Regions from separate parts of the Janthinobacterium sp. SUN211 genome, predicted to be linked through region 2. Evidence: predicted binding sites of a transcription regulator. Region 2 holds the regulator's gene; each other region holds the start of a gene.
The links. The regulator sigma-54, encoded in region 2, starts transcription at its own class of promoters, with help from an activator protein. The targets are predictions, from matches to a motif close to TGGCANGNAANCTGCTTT.
Positions count from the first base shown of each region.

Region 1 (5,542 bases), on a different contig from region 2:
TTGAGCACGGTCTGTATCAATTGTTCCTTGTCGCCGCGAAACTCGGGGATCGAAGCATCGTAATCGCGCGCAATGATCAGGCCGCTGGGGAATTCGGCCAGGATCAGGCTGCGGACCCTTTCGCACACTTCGTGGATATTCACGTCGCCCACGATGTGCGGACGGCGGTGCGGCGCCAGCAGGCGGTCGACCAGGGTTTGCAGGCGGTCCGCTTCCTTGATGATGACTTGCGTGTATTCGCGCAGTTCGCTCAGGTGCAGGGCCGGCAATTCCAGTTCCAGCAGCTGGGCCGCGCCGCGGATGCCGCCCAGCGGGTTCTTGATTTCATGCGCCAGGTTGCGGATCAGCTCCTTGTTGACCTGGCTCTGGTCGAGGATGCGCTCCTCGCGGTCGAGCTTTAACTGCTGCACGTTCTCGCGCAGCTCGATCAGCACGCCGTCGCGCGGCGCGTCGAGCGCGCTGACGATGCTGTGCACGCGCAGCGGCTCGCGCCCCAGGCGCTCCAGGCTCAGGTCCTGGCGCAGGTCGGAAAACTTGTGTTCGAGCGCCTGCGCGCAAATGCCGGCCAGCTCGTCGGGATTGAGGAACAGCGCCGTCAGTTTTTGCCGCGACAGGGCTTTCAGGGAACTTTCCAGCAGGTTTTCCGCCGCCGCGTTGGCGTAGCTGATGCGGCCGTCGCCATCGAGCAGGATCACGGCCGAGGCCAGCAAATCAAGGCCGGCCAGGTGGGCGGGACGGCTGGAATGGTTGTCTAGTGTCATGTGCTTTACCGGATATTCGCGATCTCGCGTTTCAGGGCCTCGACGTTTTGCTGTGTCCGGCTAATGTTGTCCTTCAACTGCGCCACTCTTTCCTGGTATTTCGCGTAGTTGCGCTCATTGCCCTGGCGCTCGGGCTGGCCGCCGTTAAATTCCAGGCGCTGCGCCGCCAGTTTCTGCTCTTCGCTGCGCAATTCGTCCTGCAGGATCTGGCGCCGGTCCAGGTCGCGCGCGCGCTGCTCGGCGCCATCGACCTTGGGAAACGCGCCGGCGGCAGGCGCCGCGGTGGCCGCTGCCTGCAGGGCAGGCCGTACCGGCGCACCGGCCAGCGGCGCCGTCCTGCGTGGCGGCTCCGTCATGGCGCCCGGCAAATCGAGCAGCTGGCAATGTTTGCCAGCACTCCTGTCCGTGTACGTCTTGTGTCCTTGCGCATCGGCGCACACATACAGCTGCCCGTGCGCCTGTGCCGCCGCGCCCAGCAATCCTGCCATCAGCGCCATTCTGTAATGCTTGGTCAATCTTCACTCCTGTCGGCTCGTGCCGCATCGTTCCTGGGCCGACTATACAACACCGCACTGTCACCGCCTTGGCGCCTTGCATAAAAAAACGCGGGCAAGACCATCGCCTCACCCGCGTTTTTTATTCACCACCGGCACATTGCCGGCGTGGCGCCATTACAGCGAGTAGTACATGTCGAACTCGGCAGGATGCGTGGTCATGCGCATGCGCTGTACGTCCTGCATTTTCAGTTCCAGGTAAGCGTCGATCATGGAATCGCTGAACACGCCGCCACGGGTCAGGAACTCGCGGTCCTTGTCCAGGGCTTCCAGTGCTTCTTCCAGCGAAGCGCACACGGTCGGGATCAGTGCATCTTCTTCCGGCGGCAGATGGTACAGATCTTTCGAGGCGGCTTCGCCCGGATGGATCTTGTTGGCAACGCCGTCCAGGCCGGCCATCAGCAGTGCGGCGAAGCACAGGTACGGGTTCGCCAGTGGATCCGGGAAGCGCGCTTCGACGCGGCGGCCTTTTGGATTGGCCACGTGCGGGATACGGATCGAGGCGGAACGGTTTTTCGCCGAGTACGCCAGTTTCACTGGAGCTTCGTAGCCTGGTACCAGACGCTTGTACGAGTTGGTGCCCGGATTCGTGATCGCGTTCAGTGCCTTGGCGTGCTTGATGATGCCGCCGATGTAGTACAGGGCGAAATCGGACAGGCCGGCATAGCCGTCGCCGGCGAACAGGTTTTTGCCATCTTTCCATACGGATTGATGCACGTGCATGCCCGAACCGTTGTCGCCAACGATAGGTTTCGGCATGAAGGTGGCGGTCTTGCCATAGCTGTGCGCCACGTTCCACACCACATATTTCAGGTTTTGCGTCCAGTCGGCGCGCTCGACCAGGGTCGAGAACTTGGTGCCGATTTCATTTTGACCGGCGCCGGCCACTTCGTGATGATGTACCTCAACCGGGATGCCCAGCGATTCCAAGATCAGGCACATTTCCGAACGCATGTCCTGGAAGCTGTCCACTGGTGGCACTGGGAAATAGCCGCCCTTGACGGTAGGACGGTGGCCGCTGTTGCCGCCTTCGATGTCCTTGCCGGTCGACCACGAACCTTCGTCCGAACCGATCTTGACGAAGCAGCCCGACATGTCGATCTTCCAGCGCACGCTGTCGAAGATGAAGAATTCCGGCTCAGGGCCGAAGTAGGCGGTGTCGCCCATGCCCGACGATTTCAGATAGGCTTCGGCGCGTTTCGCGATCGAGCGCGGGTCGCGGTCGTAGCCCTTGCCGTCCGACGGTTCGATCACGTCGCACTGCATGAACAGGGTCGTTTCTTCCATGAACGGGTCGATATTGGCCGTGTTTGGATCCGGCAACAAGATCATGTCGGACGCTTCAATGCCTTTCCAGCCAGCGATCGAAGAACCGTCAAAGGCGTGGCCCGACTCGAATTTGTCCATGTCGAAGTGCGACACGGGAACCGTCACGTGCTGCTCTTTACCACGGGTATCGGCAAAGCGGAAATCAACGAATTTGACTTCGTTTTCTTCTACCATCTTCAAGACTTCTGCGGCTGTCATTGCCATGCGTATCTCCTAAATGAATGTGGGGTGAGCCGACCTTAGTGCGTCTGGGCTGATGAAGCGAAGCAAACATTGCGTGCCACCAAAACTCATAAGGATCATAGCAGATTCCATGCCAGCTCCCGGAGCCCCCTGGTGCCGGCAACAAAATGACTGCCATCCCCGTGAAAGTTTTCCTGCCCGCGATTTTGACACGCGTTTGCGTCAAATCAAGAATGCACTAAGCAAGTGCAAAAAACGAAGAACGCACCATTATCGTGCATTTTGTGCGGATTACCGAAAAATGCCTCCTTGTGGTGCATGCGCCGTGCACCATGGATTCCCGTTTGCGGGGCGCGGACGGCGCACTATAATCGTACACACACCTGCCCACTTTCATCGAGGACGCCATGACCACCGCCGCCGACATCCTGACCACCGCCCGCAGCCGGGCCAATGAAGGTACGCCGTATGCCGGCGCCGTCACGCCGCAGGAAGCGTATGACTTGCTGCAAGGCGATGCCGCCGTCAAGCTCATCGATGTGCGCACGACTGCCGAGCGCGACTGGGTGGGCCGGGTCGACATCGCCGATACCCAGCATGGTGCGGTGCAGTGGGCCACGTATCCGGGCGGCGTGCCGAATCCCGACTTCCTCGCACAACTGGCGGCCCAGACCGGCAAGGATGAGGTGCTGCTGTTCCTGTGCCGCTCCGGCGTGCGTTCGCGCCATGCGGCCAAGCTGGCGACCGAACACGGCTATATCAACTGCTTCGACATCCTCGAAGGCTTCGAGGGCGACAAGGACGCCGACGGCCACCGCAAGCAGATCGGCGGCTGGTGCAAGGCGGGCTTGCCGTGGCTGGGCGCCTGACGCTGGCCGCCGAATTATCTGAACAGTGTTTGATCTGGCGGGCCACCATGCGGTCCGCCATCGGCTACAACCATCCATGTGCGCCCGCTTTTGCCACGCCGGACGACGACCTGGCGCTGGCCCGCAAACGCCACAAGGAATTGACATGAACGCCACCGCTCCCCACCTCGGCAGCAGTCTCGACGACTTCCTCAAGGAAGAAGGCATCTTTGAGCAAACGCAAACCCGCGCCATCAAGGAAGTGATCGCGTGGCAACTGACGCAGGCCATGCAGGAACAATCGCTGTCGAAGACGCGCATGGCGGCGCTGCTGCAGACGAGCCGTTCGCAACTCGACCGCCTGCTCGACCCCAGCAGCGACGTGACCCTCTCCACCCTGGAACGGGCCGCCGCGCTGCTCGGGCGCAAGCTGTCGATCACCCTCGTTTAAGCGGGTTAAGCGCTCAGGCCGGCTCGGCCGCCTCCGCGGCCGGATGCTCGCCCATCAGAGTCAATATGCGCTTGCGCACGAAATTGATGTGGCTGCGCAAGCCATACAAGCCATCGGCAAACGACAGGGGAATCGATATCTGGTTGACCATTTCCTCGATCTGGTCGAGCCGTTTCAATTGTTCCGCATACACGTGCGCGCGCTGCCCTTCCGGCACGTCTTCCAGCGCCTGCTCCACCGTGCGCAGCTGGCCATACCAGCGGTACACGCGCGAACGGATGCGCCACACGTACAGGGGCGGCACGACGCGCGACAGGGGCAGGATCAGGGCGCCCAGCGCCACCACCAGCACCCACATGCGGTCAAAGAAATTGGCCAGCCAGAAACTCATGTAACGCTGCAACACGGGCGCGCCATCCTTGTAGAATTTCAACGCTTCCGGCGCCACGGGAATTTCCGTGTAGCGCGCGGACGGGAACTGCCCCTGCTGCTGGAACCAGCCCGTGCCGCCATGGATCCCGGCCGCCGCCTGCACGAACAGGTCGACCAGGGCCGGATGCAAGTCTTCGCGCGCGACCAGGGTGGCCGTCGGTGCGATCAGGTGATAATCCTGCGCGGGAATGTTTTGCCCCAGGTCGACGATGCCACGCGGCAAAACGACATGCGTGAGGAAAGGCAGGCGCCGCGTGTACGCCTCCGCTTGCGAAAAATCAAACAGCTTGATGCCCGGCGTTTGCAGCAGCATCTGGATCAGCGGCGCTTCCGGCGCCGAGCTGAACACGAGACCGTCGATGCGCCCTTCCAGCAGTTCCACCGTGGCGGGCGTGTTCTGCAAGTCGCTCACCGTCAGTTCCTTGGCTTCCACGCCATTGACGGACAGCAACTGCCGGAACAGGCCGGGCACGCCCGTGCCTTCCGGCCCCAGGTTGATCTTCATGCCCTTCAATTGCGTCAGCTCCGTCACGGCCTTGTCTTCGCGCATGAACAGCCAGACGGGTTCCGTAAACAGGCTGCCCAGGGAGATGAGGCCATGGCGCTCGGCATCTTCGTGTTCCGTCGAGCCACTTTGCACGAAGGCGATATCGGTCTTGCCCGCATTCAAACGCTGCAGGTTTTCCTGCGAGCCCAGCGACGGCTGCAAGGTCACCTTGATGCCGTGCCTGGCCAGGGTGGCCGCGTACTTCTTGCCGAACTCTTCGTAGGCGCTATTGTCCTGCCCTGTCGACAGGGTTACCTTGCGCGGCGGCGCCGGGTCGACCAGCCAGTAAGCGAGCGCGCAAAACGCGCCGACCAGCAGCAAGGTGGGACCGGCGGTGGCGAGGAAATCGCGCACGGAAAAGCGGCTGAACGCGAGGATTTTGGACATGTGGTGGCGCATAGGTTTCATGGGTGGCTACGATGCCAAGAAAAGCGCAA
Region 1 covers NZ_JAPWIC010000004.1:474,568-480,109, forward strand. Annotated here, with positions in the region: gene glnL (nitrogen regulation protein NR(II)) at 1-761, opposite strand, end outside; gene O3301_RS16885 (DUF4124 domain-containing protein) at 767-1,249, opposite strand; gene glnA (type I glutamate--ammonia ligase) at 1,433-2,848, opposite strand; gene O3301_RS16895 (rhodanese-like domain-containing protein) at 3,235-3,696, shown strand; gene O3301_RS16900 (hypothetical protein) at 3,681-3,845, shown strand; gene O3301_RS16905 (helix-turn-helix domain-containing protein) at 3,842-4,126, shown strand; gene O3301_RS16910 (TAXI family TRAP transporter solute-binding subunit) at 4,140-5,492, opposite strand.
Region 1: a site for sigma-54 is predicted at 2,946-2,963, ahead of glnA (type I glutamate--ammonia ligase). Genes of this name have one in related genera too.

Region 2 (5,542 bases):
CCGCTCGGCCATCACGGCGCGCCGCGCGCAAGACCTGGGCATTACCCATGTGCACCAGGGCGGCCACGACAAGCTGACGCCGTTTCGCGAATTGCTGGCGCTGACGGGCTTGACGGAAGAGCAATGCGGCTATATCGGCGACGACGTCATCGACGCGCCCATCCTGAAACGCGTGGGCTTTGCCGTCAGCGTGCCGGGCGGGCGTCCGGAGGCGCAGGGTCTGGCGCACCATGTGACGCAGGCCGGCGGCGGCCGCGGCGCGGTGCGCGAGATCTGCGAATTCCTGCTGCGCGCCCAGGACAACTATGCGCGCGTCATGGCGCCGTTCCTGGAGTGAGGCGCGCCGCCTCGCCAGTGACCTTTGAAAGAGTGAAGCCCTATGCGTAAGCCAGGAGGCGCCCATCGCTGGCGCATGATTTTTACCGTGCTGGGCGCGGTTGTCGTCGCGCTGGGCAGCTTTTGGCTGCTCGAGGTGATGAACAAGAATGGCCAGGACATCACGGCCAGCAAGCATCTGGATGAACCTGACTATTTCATCACCAATTTCAGCCTGGTGCGCATGGATTTGACGGGTAAACCCAGCTATATCGTGTCGGGCACCAAGCTCACGCATTATCCGCTGGACGACTCGTCCGATATCGACCAGCCCTTCGTGCGCAAGCTCACGCCAGGCATGCCGCCGATGAACATGAATGCGGAACTGGCGCATATCGACCAGGATAATACCCGGCTGCAACTGCACCGCAAGGTCGTGATCGACCGCGTGGCCAGTCCGAAGGCGCAGAACCTGACGGTCAAGACGGAAGCGCTGACGGTGTTTCCGGACGAGGAAAGAATGGAAACGGATGTGCCTGTCGATATCCTGACGGGCGCCTCGCGCATCAATGGCGTCGGCATGAAGGCGAATAACGCCACCGGCGTGGTGGAAGTGCAGAATGCGCTGCGCATGGTCCTCCCGCCGAAACCGCGCCCGGCCGCGGCGGCAAAATGACAGAATGAAACAAGGAAACCATATTATGAAGAACATCTTGCTGTTGACCGTATTTTCGCTGGCCATCATGGGCGTGGCGCATGCCGAGAAGGCCGATTCCGAGAAGGAAGCCGTCATCACGGCACGCAGCGGCCACGTCGATGACATCAAGCAGGTGCGCACCCTGACGGGTGACGTCGTGCTGGTCAAGGGTACCCTGACCATGAAGGCGGGCCGGGCCCTGATCACGGAAGACCCGCAAGGCTACCAGTTCATCACCTTCTGGGCCGATCCCGGCAAGCTCGCGACCTTCCGCCAGAAGCGCGATGGCGCGGGCGACCTGTGGGTCGAAGGCGAAGCGGAGCGCGTGGAATACGACAACAAGACGGAAGTGGTGAAACTGTTTTCCAGAGCCAAGCTGACGCGCCTGGAAGGGGCGAAAGTCACCGATGTGGCCAACGGCGCCTTCATCTCGTATGACAGCCGCAAGGAAGAATTTGCGATGGAAAATTCCAACAGCGGCACCAGCACCGCCGATGGCGGCAGCGTGCGCATGGTGATCCAGCCGAAGACCAAGGCGCCGGCAGCGGAGAAAGCGCCGGCCACGCCCGCGCCAGGAAAGAAATAATGGAAAATACACGTTGCGGCAGCACCCTGATCGTTCGCGGGCTGCAAAAAACCTATGGCAAGCGGCAAGTCGTGCATGATGTCTCGCTGCAAGTCGAATGCGGCGAAGTGGTGGGCTTGCTGGGCCCGAACGGCGCCGGCAAGACCACCTCGTTCTACATGATCGTCGGCCTGGTGCCGTCCGATGGCGGCAGCATCGATATCAGCGGCGTGGATATCTCCAGCCTGCCGATCCACCGCCGCGCACAGATGGGCCTGTCCTACCTGCCGCAGGAAGCGTCCGTCTTCCGCAAGCTGACGGTGGAAGACAATATCCGCGCCGTGCTGGAAATCCAGACCGTCGAAGGCCGTCCGCTGACGAAGGCCGAGATCGAGGAACGGCTGGATAAATTGCTGGCCGACCTGCAGATTGAAAAGCTGCGCGAGAACCAGGCGCTGTCCCTGTCCGGTGGCGAACGCCGCCGCGTGGAAATCGCCCGCGCGCTGGCCACCGATCCCCGTTTCGTGCTGCTCGACGAGCCGTTCGCCGGCGTCGATCCGATCGCCGTGATCGAGATCCAGCGCATCGTGCGTTTCTTGAAGGAGCGCAATATCGGCGTGCTGATTACCGATCATAATGTGCGCGAGACGCTGGGTATTTGCGACCGTGCCTACATCATCAACCAGGGCTCGGTGCTGGCGTCGGGACGCCCCGACGACATCATCGCGAACGAGTCGGTACGCCGGGTCTATCTGGGCGAACACTTCCGCATGTAAGCCAATGAAACAATCATTGCAGCTGCGCACTTCGCAGCACCTGGCACTGACGCCGCAGTTGCAGCAATCGATACGCCTGTTGCAATTGTCTACCCTGGAATTGCACCAGGAATTAGAGCAATTGCTGACGGACAATCCTTTGCTCGAACGCCTCGATGATCCGCTCGACCGCTCGCTGCGCCTGCTGTCCGACGGGGCCTTGAGTTCCACGGCCGCGCCGGCCGAAGCGCCGCCCCAGCCGCCAGGCCAGGAGGCGCCCGCAGCGCCGGCCGAAGCGGAAGCGTTTGACGGCGAGGGGGGCGACAGCCCGGTCGCCGCGGATGGCGGCGACAGCGACTGGAGCGAGGCGAGCCGGGGCAAGGCGCCCGACGACGAAGATTCGCGTCCGCAATTGGAGGCCCATCACTGCACCCTGCGCGAACACTTGATGGAGCAGATGCGCGTGACGGTGCTCGAATTGCGCGACCGCGCACTGGTCGAACTGATCATCGACGCGCTGGACGACAATGGCTACCTGGAAGAGTCGCTCGACGACATCCTGGCGCGCCTGCCGGAAGAGCTGGAAATCGACGCCGACGAGATGCGCACGGCCTTGTCGCTGCTGCAAAGTTTCGATCCGCCGGGCGTGGGCGCGCGCAATGCGTCCGAATGCCTGGCCCTGCAAATCAAGCGCTTGCCGCACATCGCCATGGTGACGCGGCGTATGGCCCTCGTGATCGTGGAAAAGCACCTGGCCTGGTTTGCCCAGCGCGATTTCAACAAGCTGAAAAAAGCCCTCGATTGCGACGATGAAGACTTGCGCGAAGCGCAGACGGTGATTCGCCAGTGCAATCCGCATCCGGGCGCCGTGTTCGCCTCGGACGTCTCCGATTACGTGGTGCCCGACGTCGTCGTCAAGCGCGCGCGCAATGGCTGGCAAGTCACCCTGAACAACGACGTCATGCCGCGCCTGCGCGTCAACGCCATGTACGCCAACTTGCTCAAGCAAGGCAAGGGGGAGGGCGCCATGGGCGCACAGTTGCAGGAAGCCAAGTGGCTGATCAAGAATATGCGCCAGCGCTTCGACACGATCCTGCGTGTGGCGCAGGCGATAGTAGAAAGACAAAAGAACTTTTTCTCGCATGGGGCCGTTGCCATGCGCCCCCTTGTGCTCCGTGAAATAGCTGATACACTGGGTTTACACGAGAGTACTATCTCGCGGGTAACAACTCAAAAGTACATGCTGACCCCGCACGGCATGTTCGAGTTGAAATATTTCTTTGGTAGCCACGTCGCCACCGAAGCGGGGGGCGAAGCGTCATCGACGGCGATACGGGCATTGATCGTGCAACTGACAGGAGCAGAAGACCCTAAAAATCCTTTATCCGACAGTAAGATTGCGGACATGCTGGGGGAACAAGGCATGGTGATTGCGCGACGTACTGTTGCCAAATACCGGGAAGCATTAAAAATTCCGCCAGTGAGCCTGCGTAAGTGTTTGTAAGTTTTTTTCGGTTCCTCTGCGGGCCGGATAGGATGGACCGCACGAACCCGATCATCTTTAGGAGTGTGTATGAATCTCACCATCAGCGGACATCATCTCGAAGTGACACCAGCCATCCGTGAATACGTACAAACGAAGCTGGAGCGCGTGAAACGTCATTTCGATCAAGTCATCGATATCGCCGTGATTCTGACCGTGGATAACCTCAAAGAGAAAGAAAAACGTCAAAAGGCTGAAGTCAACCTGCGTTTGAGCGGCAAGACTGTCTATGTGGAAAGCTTGGCGCACGACCTGTACGCCGCGATCGATACCCTGATCGACAAGCTCGATAGGCAAGTGATGAAATACAAAACCAAAGTGCAAGGGCACGGTAAAGAGGCGATCAAGCATCTGCCAGACAACTCCGAGGAAGAAGCCGTCGTCGCCGTCTAAGGCCACCCGCTTCCAGCAGTTGTGATCAACTAAGGGCGCACATTGCGCCCTTTTTTGCGCCCAGCGGAACGCAATGTTCCCCGCGCAGGCATTAGAATATTCGCACTTCCACTTCTTTCCTGCCTGCCATGAGCGACTTCGTCCAGACTTCCATCCGCAACCGCACCGGGCACATCGTGCTCGACCGTCCGAAAGCCTTGAATTCCCTGTCGCTGGAGATGGTGCGCGCCCTGAGCGCGGCCCTGCTGGCCTGGCGCGACGATCCGCAGGTGGACGCCGTCGTGATCCGCTCCAGCAGCGACAAAGCCCTGTGCGCCGGTGGCGACATCCGTTTCTTTTACGATGCGGGTCTGGCCACGCCGCAAGGCGGCAGCGCCCTGCTGGAAGATTTCTTTACGGAAGAATATGCTTTAAATCATTTAATTCATTTCTACCCGAAACCGTATATCGCCGTGATGGATGGCGTGGTGATGGGCGGCGGCATGGGTGTGGCGCAAGCCGGGCCAGGCAACCGCTTGCGCATCGTGACGGGCCGCACGCGCATGGCCATGCCGGAAGTCAATATCGGCCTGTTCCCGGACGTGGGCGGCAGCTATTTCCTGTCCCGCCTGGCCGGCCAGCTGGGCCTGTACCTGGGTTTGACGGGCTTGACGATCAACGCGGCCGACGCCCTGTATACGGGCCTGGCCGATGTCTACCTGCCCGAAGCGCAGATGGGGGCGCTGCTGGACCTGTTTGAATCGACGCCGGGCGAGGCTTTGCCTGTGGCCATCAAGGCGCTGGCGGCACCATTCCAGGCCGAGGCAGGCGTTTCTCCCCTGGCCACGGCGCGCGCAGCGCTGGACCGCCATTTCAGTGCGGGTTCGGCGGCGGCCATCATGGCCTCGCTGGCGCAGGACGACAGCGCGTTCGCCGCCAAGGCGCTGGCGGCCATGCGCCTGCGTTCGCCCTTGATGATGTCGGTGACCCTGGAATTGCTGCAGCGGGGCGCCCACCTGGGCGTGGCCGATTGCCTGCGCCTGGAGCGCACAGTCGTGCGCCACAATTTCGAACATGGCGAAGTGCTCGAGGGCGTGCGCGCGCTGGTGGTCGACAAGGACAATGCGCCCCGCTGGAATCCCGCCAGCCTGGACGAAGTCGATGCAGCCATGGTGGCGCGCTTCTTTGCCCCCGTCTGGCCGGCCGCGGCGCATCCGCTGCGCCACCTCGATTAACTAGCTGCGCTCGCGGTGGCGTAGAACCACGCGCTCGTTGGGGCCGAAATATTGCGCCAG
Region 2 covers NZ_JAPWIC010000003.1:587,730-593,271, forward strand. Annotated here, with positions in the region: gene O3301_RS13900 (HAD family hydrolase) at 1-337, shown strand, start outside; gene lptC (LPS export ABC transporter periplasmic protein LptC) at 380-991, shown strand; gene lptA (lipopolysaccharide transport periplasmic protein LptA) at 1,017-1,598, shown strand; gene lptB (LPS export ABC transporter ATP-binding protein) at 1,598-2,353, shown strand; gene O3301_RS13920 (RNA polymerase factor sigma-54) at 2,358-3,836, shown strand; gene hpf (ribosome hibernation-promoting factor, HPF/YfiA family) at 3,906-4,268, shown strand; gene O3301_RS13930 (enoyl-CoA hydratase/isomerase family protein) at 4,397-5,482, shown strand; gene rapZ (RNase adapter RapZ) at 5,483-5,542, opposite strand, start outside.

Region 3 (5,542 bases), on a different contig from region 2:
CAGCAGTTTCAGCCCCGACAAGGCGCCTGCCACGGCCGAGCGCAAGCGGTTGTTGACCATCACGCCATCGATGCCGTCCGGCAGCGGCACGCTCTTGCCGAGCGCCGGGTCAAGCGCCTGCTCGCCGTCGACGATGTACACCTTGCCGTCGGGCGTGGCGTACAACGCGTCGTCCTGCAAGGCTTGCAGCACACGGGCGGCCTCGGGCGTGGCAAGGGCGGCGATCTGCGCGACAGCGGCGACACGGGCGTCAGGGTCATCGCCGGCCAGCGGCTTGAGCAGGTCGGGAGGGATGGCAGCCTGCGCCATGGACGACAGGCACAGGCAGGCGAAGACCAGCAGCGATGTGAATAGCCTCATTGATATCCCGGGAAAGCGTTGATGGTCGGCGCCACCGGACGCATGGCCCGATGGCGCCGGCGTAGCTTTTACAGCTTTTGCTTGCCCTCATTGCCCTTGATAAACGGGCTCCACGGCTGGGCGCGTATTGCTTCCTTGGTTTTCCACACGACATTGAATTGCCCATCGGCCTTGATTTCGCCGATCATCACGGGCTTGTGCAAGTGGTGATTCGTGGCATCCATGGTCAGGGTAAAGCCCGATGGCGCCTTGACGCTCTGGCCCGCCATGGCGGCGATCACCTTGTCCGTCTCCGTCGATTTCGCCTTTTCCACGGCTTGCGCCCACATGTGGATGCCGACATAGGTCGCTTCCATTGGGTCGTTCGCCACCACCGACCCCGCGTTCGGCAGCTTTTGCGCCACCGCATACGCCTTCCACTGCTTGATGAAGGCTGTATTCACGGGATTCTTGACGGATTCGAAATAATTCCAGGCCGCCAGATGACCGAGCAGCGGCTTGGTATCGATGCCGCGCAACTCTTCCTCGCCCACGGAAAACGCGACGACGGGCACGTCCGTGGCTTTCAAGCCTGCATTGCCCAGTTCCTTGTAGAACGGCACGTTGGAATCGCCATTGATGGTGGAAATGACGGCCGTCTTGCCGCCCGTGGAAAACTTCTTGATGTTGGCGACGATGGTTTGATAGTCGGCATGGCCGAACGGCGTGTAGACCTCGCTGATGTCGCTATCCTTGACACCTTTGCTTTTCAGGAAGGCGCGCAGGATCTTGTTGGTGGTGCGCGGATACACGTAATCCGTGCCCAGCAGCACAAAGCGCTTGGCGCCGCCGCCATCCTTGCTCATCAGGTATTCCACGGCGGGTATCGCCTGCTGGTTCGGCGCGGCGCCCGTATAGAACACATTCTTTTCCAGCTCCTCGCCCTCGTATTGCACCGGGTAAAACAGCAGGCTGTTGAGTTCCTTGAATACGGGCAACACCGACTTGCGCGACACGGACGTCCAGCAACCGAACACGACAGCCACTTTATCCTGCGCTACCAGCTGGCGCGCTTTTTCCGCAAACAAGGGCCAGTTCGACGCGGGATCGACGACGATGGCTTCCAGCTTCTTGCCCAGCACGCCGCCTTTGGCATTGATCTCGGCAATCGTCATCAGCGCCACATCCTTGAGCGACGTTTCGGAAATGGCCATGGTGCCCGACAGGGAGTGCAAAATGCCCACCTTGATCGTGTCGGCGGCCAGGGCTGCCTGCATATAAGTGGACGTGGCCAGGGCCAGTGCGCCGGCGGCGGCGGCTTTCAGGATGATGCGTCGTGACATGGGGACTCCTGTGATGGGTTCGTGGGGGTCGAGCTGGGCCTGCGATGTTGTTAAAGCAGAATGCATGCCAGGCACATTGCCCTGGAGTTGCGGGGACTGGGCGGCAAGGGTGGCGCGCGGCCCACCGTTTTGGTGCGGCAGCGCCACTTCCTGGGGAATCCGGGGGGGGGGGCCCTCTCCAGGAAAAACGGCGAGGAAATGCCAATAATGCAATTACCTAAAAAATAATTGAGCTTTCTTGATAAGCGCACTAAGATGTGACTCTCTTATGTCGCATTGCTTGGCGGCGTAAGTAAACTGAAATCAGCGTGGCACTTGCTTCTTTCCCTTTACTTAACTCACTTAGGTAGTTCACTCATGAAAAATATGATCGCGGGCGTGTGCGCCCTGTTGCTGTTGAGCGCATGTGCCGCACCTACGGCCCCGGCGGGCGGCGTAAGCACGAGCCAGGTCAAGGTCGACGATGAAGGCAGTACGGGCAGCAATATCAAGAAACGTCCGAAAAAAGCGGCCGAAGTCGTGTCTGCCAACCCGGCGAACCGCAGCGCCTGATCAAGCCGCGCGGCAAGCATGTGACGCCGTTCCAGGGCCTGCCGCGCGCAGGCCCTGTTCACGTCTGCGGCGCGCGCCTAGCGCTTGATGCCGCGCAAACGGCGCCAGCCCTTGCGGCCCAGCGGGAACAGCAGCACGAAAGCGATCAGCCACGGCAGGATGTAGGCCATGGCCGTGATGGCGTTGGCCACGCCTTCCGACAGGTTTTCCGTGAAATTGCCCAGCGCGCGCTTGACGGGCCGCCAGAACGATTGCTTGCCTTCGGCGCTGATGGCCACGTTCAACAAGTCCGTATCGATGCGCTGCATCAACAGCGCGTTGGCGGCCGTCGCCTGCTCCAGCTCCACTTGCACGGTGGCCAGCTCCTTGGTCACCTTGATGAGGGCATCGACGTTGGTGCCCGAGCGCTTTTCCAGGTCTTGCAGCTGCGCCTGGTATTGCTTGAGCATTTCCAGGCGTTTCTTGCTGTCGAGCACCGGACGGCCCAGGTCTTCCACCTTGGTGCCCTGGCTGGTGACGTCGCCTTCGGCCGCGACCAGCGCGACCAGCTTCTTGATGCCGGCCGGCTTGGCGCGCATGCTGATGCGCGCATGCACGTAGCGGCCGCTGTCGACGCTGGAATCGAGCAGCAGGCAGCCGTTTTCCGTATCGGCCTTGCAGGCGGCGACCACTTTTTCATACAGGGGACGCACTTGCGCTTCGTGCGTATCGACGCTGACATTATGCTCATAGGCAAGAAACTCGCTGCCCTTTTCCTTGCCATCGAGACGCGCGGCGCTCGATTGCCCGCCGCTCTCGCCCTTGCTGCCGCAGCCGGCCAGCAGCAACAGTCCAAACAGGCATATGGATATTTTTTTCATGATTTCTTTCTTTGGATTATTTTTGCAGCGGCAACAATTCGATATCGGGCAAGTGCGCCGCCACATCCTGCACGGTCGCATGGCAAGTCAAGGACGCCACCACCTGCGGCAACGGTTCCGGCCAGATTTCCGGCAAGTCGCGCTCTTCGGGCGCCAGCACGGGAAAGGCCAGCTGTTCCCGTGGCGGCACAAACGCCGCGTCGACGCCGGGTTTGTTTCCGCGCGCATCGATGCGGTACCAGCCAAACTCTTGCAGATACACGGCATTCAAGCCATGCAGGCAGAACGGCGGCCCCACCTCGCCCACGGCCAGGCGCTGGTAGCACAGGCCGGCAGGAATACCGTTGGCGCGCAGCAGCGCGGCCAGCAGATGGCTCTTCGCATAGCAGTAGCCCGTGCCATGCTGCAAGACGTCGGACGCGCGGCAGGTGACGGGATTGCACCGGTAGTCCCAGCTGTGGGCGACCTCGTCGCGCACGAAGGCAAAGCAGCGGGCCGCGATCGCGGCGTCGCCCACCGCGCCCTCCGCCAGTGCGGTCGCCCTGGCGCGCACGGCCGGATGGTCGCTGTCGATGTAAGTGCTGCTGGCTAAGTACAGGGAAAAGTCGGTAGACATGGCATCGAGGTCATGCAAAAAGATAATGCGCGATTCTAGTCGAAGCGGCACGAAATCGAACGTTTCCTTGCGCAGGAACAAAGAAAATCCACGCTTCGGCCTGCCTGCCTGGGGGGCGGCGACTTTGGCGGCGGCCCGGTAGCTGGTATCATGCGGGCAAACGCAGCCGGCCCTGTTGGCCCCGCACATGGCACTACCTTGCGAAGCGGCCCCCGCCGCCGACGCCTCCCTACAGATCAGAGAAACGAGTTCCCTATGAGCACTTCATCGTCCCACCCATCGTTCTGGCGCCGAGTCCCGCTGGCTTTCGGCGCCTTCTTCAGCACCCTGTCGGACGCCGCCTATGCGGCCCGCGTGGAAAAGCTGTCCTTGCCCGAAGCCTCCCCGGTGGCGCCAGTGGCCCCGGCTCCGGCGCCCGCCCCCGTGCCGACGCCGGCCGCCGCGCCCGTCATTTTGAAGGAAGCCACGCCCGATGCGGCCCTGCAATTGCTGGCCCTGCTGCAACGCGAAGCGCGATTGATCGACTTTACCCAGGAAAACCTGGGCAGCCATGCCGATGCCGACATCGGCGCGGCCGCCCGCGTCGTACATGAAGGCTGCGCCAAGGTCATGCGCGAGTATTTCACCATCGAGGCCGTGCGCCAGGAAGCCGAAGGCAGCCGCATCGTGCTGCAGGAAGGCTTTGATTCCGCGCAAGTACGCCTGACGGGCAACGTGGTCGGTTCCGCGCCGTACACGGGCACCCTCAGCCACCGCGGCTGGCGCGCGTCCAGCGTGCGCCTGCCGAAACTGAGCGAGCAGCACGACGCGGCCATCCTGGCGCCAGCCGAGGTGGAACTGTGAACGTTCAAGCCAACCCAAGCCCGCGCTACGCCATCGGCATCGACCTGGGCACCACCCACAGCGCCCTGTCGTATGTTAACCTGGTCGAGAGCGACGGCGAAAAGTCCAGCCATGGCGTGCTGAAAGTGCCGCAGCTGTCGGCGCCGGGCACCATCGAAGAATTGTCGCTGCTGCCGTCGTTCGTCTACCTGCCGCACGCCGATGAAGTGGCGGCGGGCGACCTGGCCCTGCCCTGGGTTACCGAGGAAGCGGAAGCGCCGTTCGTCGTCGGCGAAATGGCCCGCAGCCGCGGCGCCACCACGCCGATCCGTCTCGTGTCGAGCGCGAAAAGCTGGCTGTGCCACCCGGGCGTGGACCGCCGCGCGGCCATCCTGCCGAACGACGCGCCGGCCGAGGTGGCGCGCATTTCGCCCATCACGGCCGCCACGCGCTATCTGACGCATTTGCGCCAGGCCTGGGACCACGCCCACCCGCAAGCGCCGTTCGCACAGCAGGAAATCACCGTCACGATTCCCGCCTCGTTCGACCCGGCCGCGCGCGAGCTGACGATGGAAGCGGCGCAGGCGGCCGGCTACGCTTCGCTGACCCTGCTGGAAGAACCGCAGGCGGCCCTGTACAGCTGGATACAGACCAGCGAAGGACGCTGGCGCAAGGAAGTCAAGCCGGGCGACATCATCCTGGTCGTCGACGTGGGCGGCGGCACCAGCGACTTTTCGCTGATCGCCGTGCTGGAACGCGACGGCGTGCTGGAACCGCACCGCGTGGCCGTCGGCGAACACATCCTGCTGGGCGGCGACAATATGGACCTGGCCCTGGCCCACCTGGTGGCCCGCAAGCTGGCCGCCAACGGCACCCAGCTGGACGCCTGGCAGATGCGCGCGCTCACTTATGGCTGCCGCAGCGCCAAGGAAAGCCTGCTGGCCGACAGCGGCCTGGAAACGGCGCCCATCGTCGTGCCGAGCCGCGGCTCGAAACTGATCGGCGGCTCC
Region 3 covers NZ_JAPWIC010000002.1:1,168,791-1,174,332, reverse strand. Annotated here, with positions in the region: gene urtB (urea ABC transporter permease subunit UrtB) at 1-360, opposite strand, end outside; gene urtA (urea ABC transporter substrate-binding protein) at 429-1,682, opposite strand; gene O3301_RS11115 (hypothetical protein) at 2,040-2,234, shown strand; gene O3301_RS11110 (DUF4349 domain-containing protein) at 2,312-3,094, opposite strand; gene O3301_RS11105 (transglutaminase family protein) at 3,111-3,710, opposite strand; gene O3301_RS11100 (DUF2760 domain-containing protein) at 3,966-4,553, shown strand; gene O3301_RS11095 (Hsp70 family protein) at 4,550-5,542, shown strand, end outside.
Region 3: a site for sigma-54 is predicted at 1,735-1,752, ahead of urtA (urea ABC transporter substrate-binding protein). Genes of this name have one in related genera too.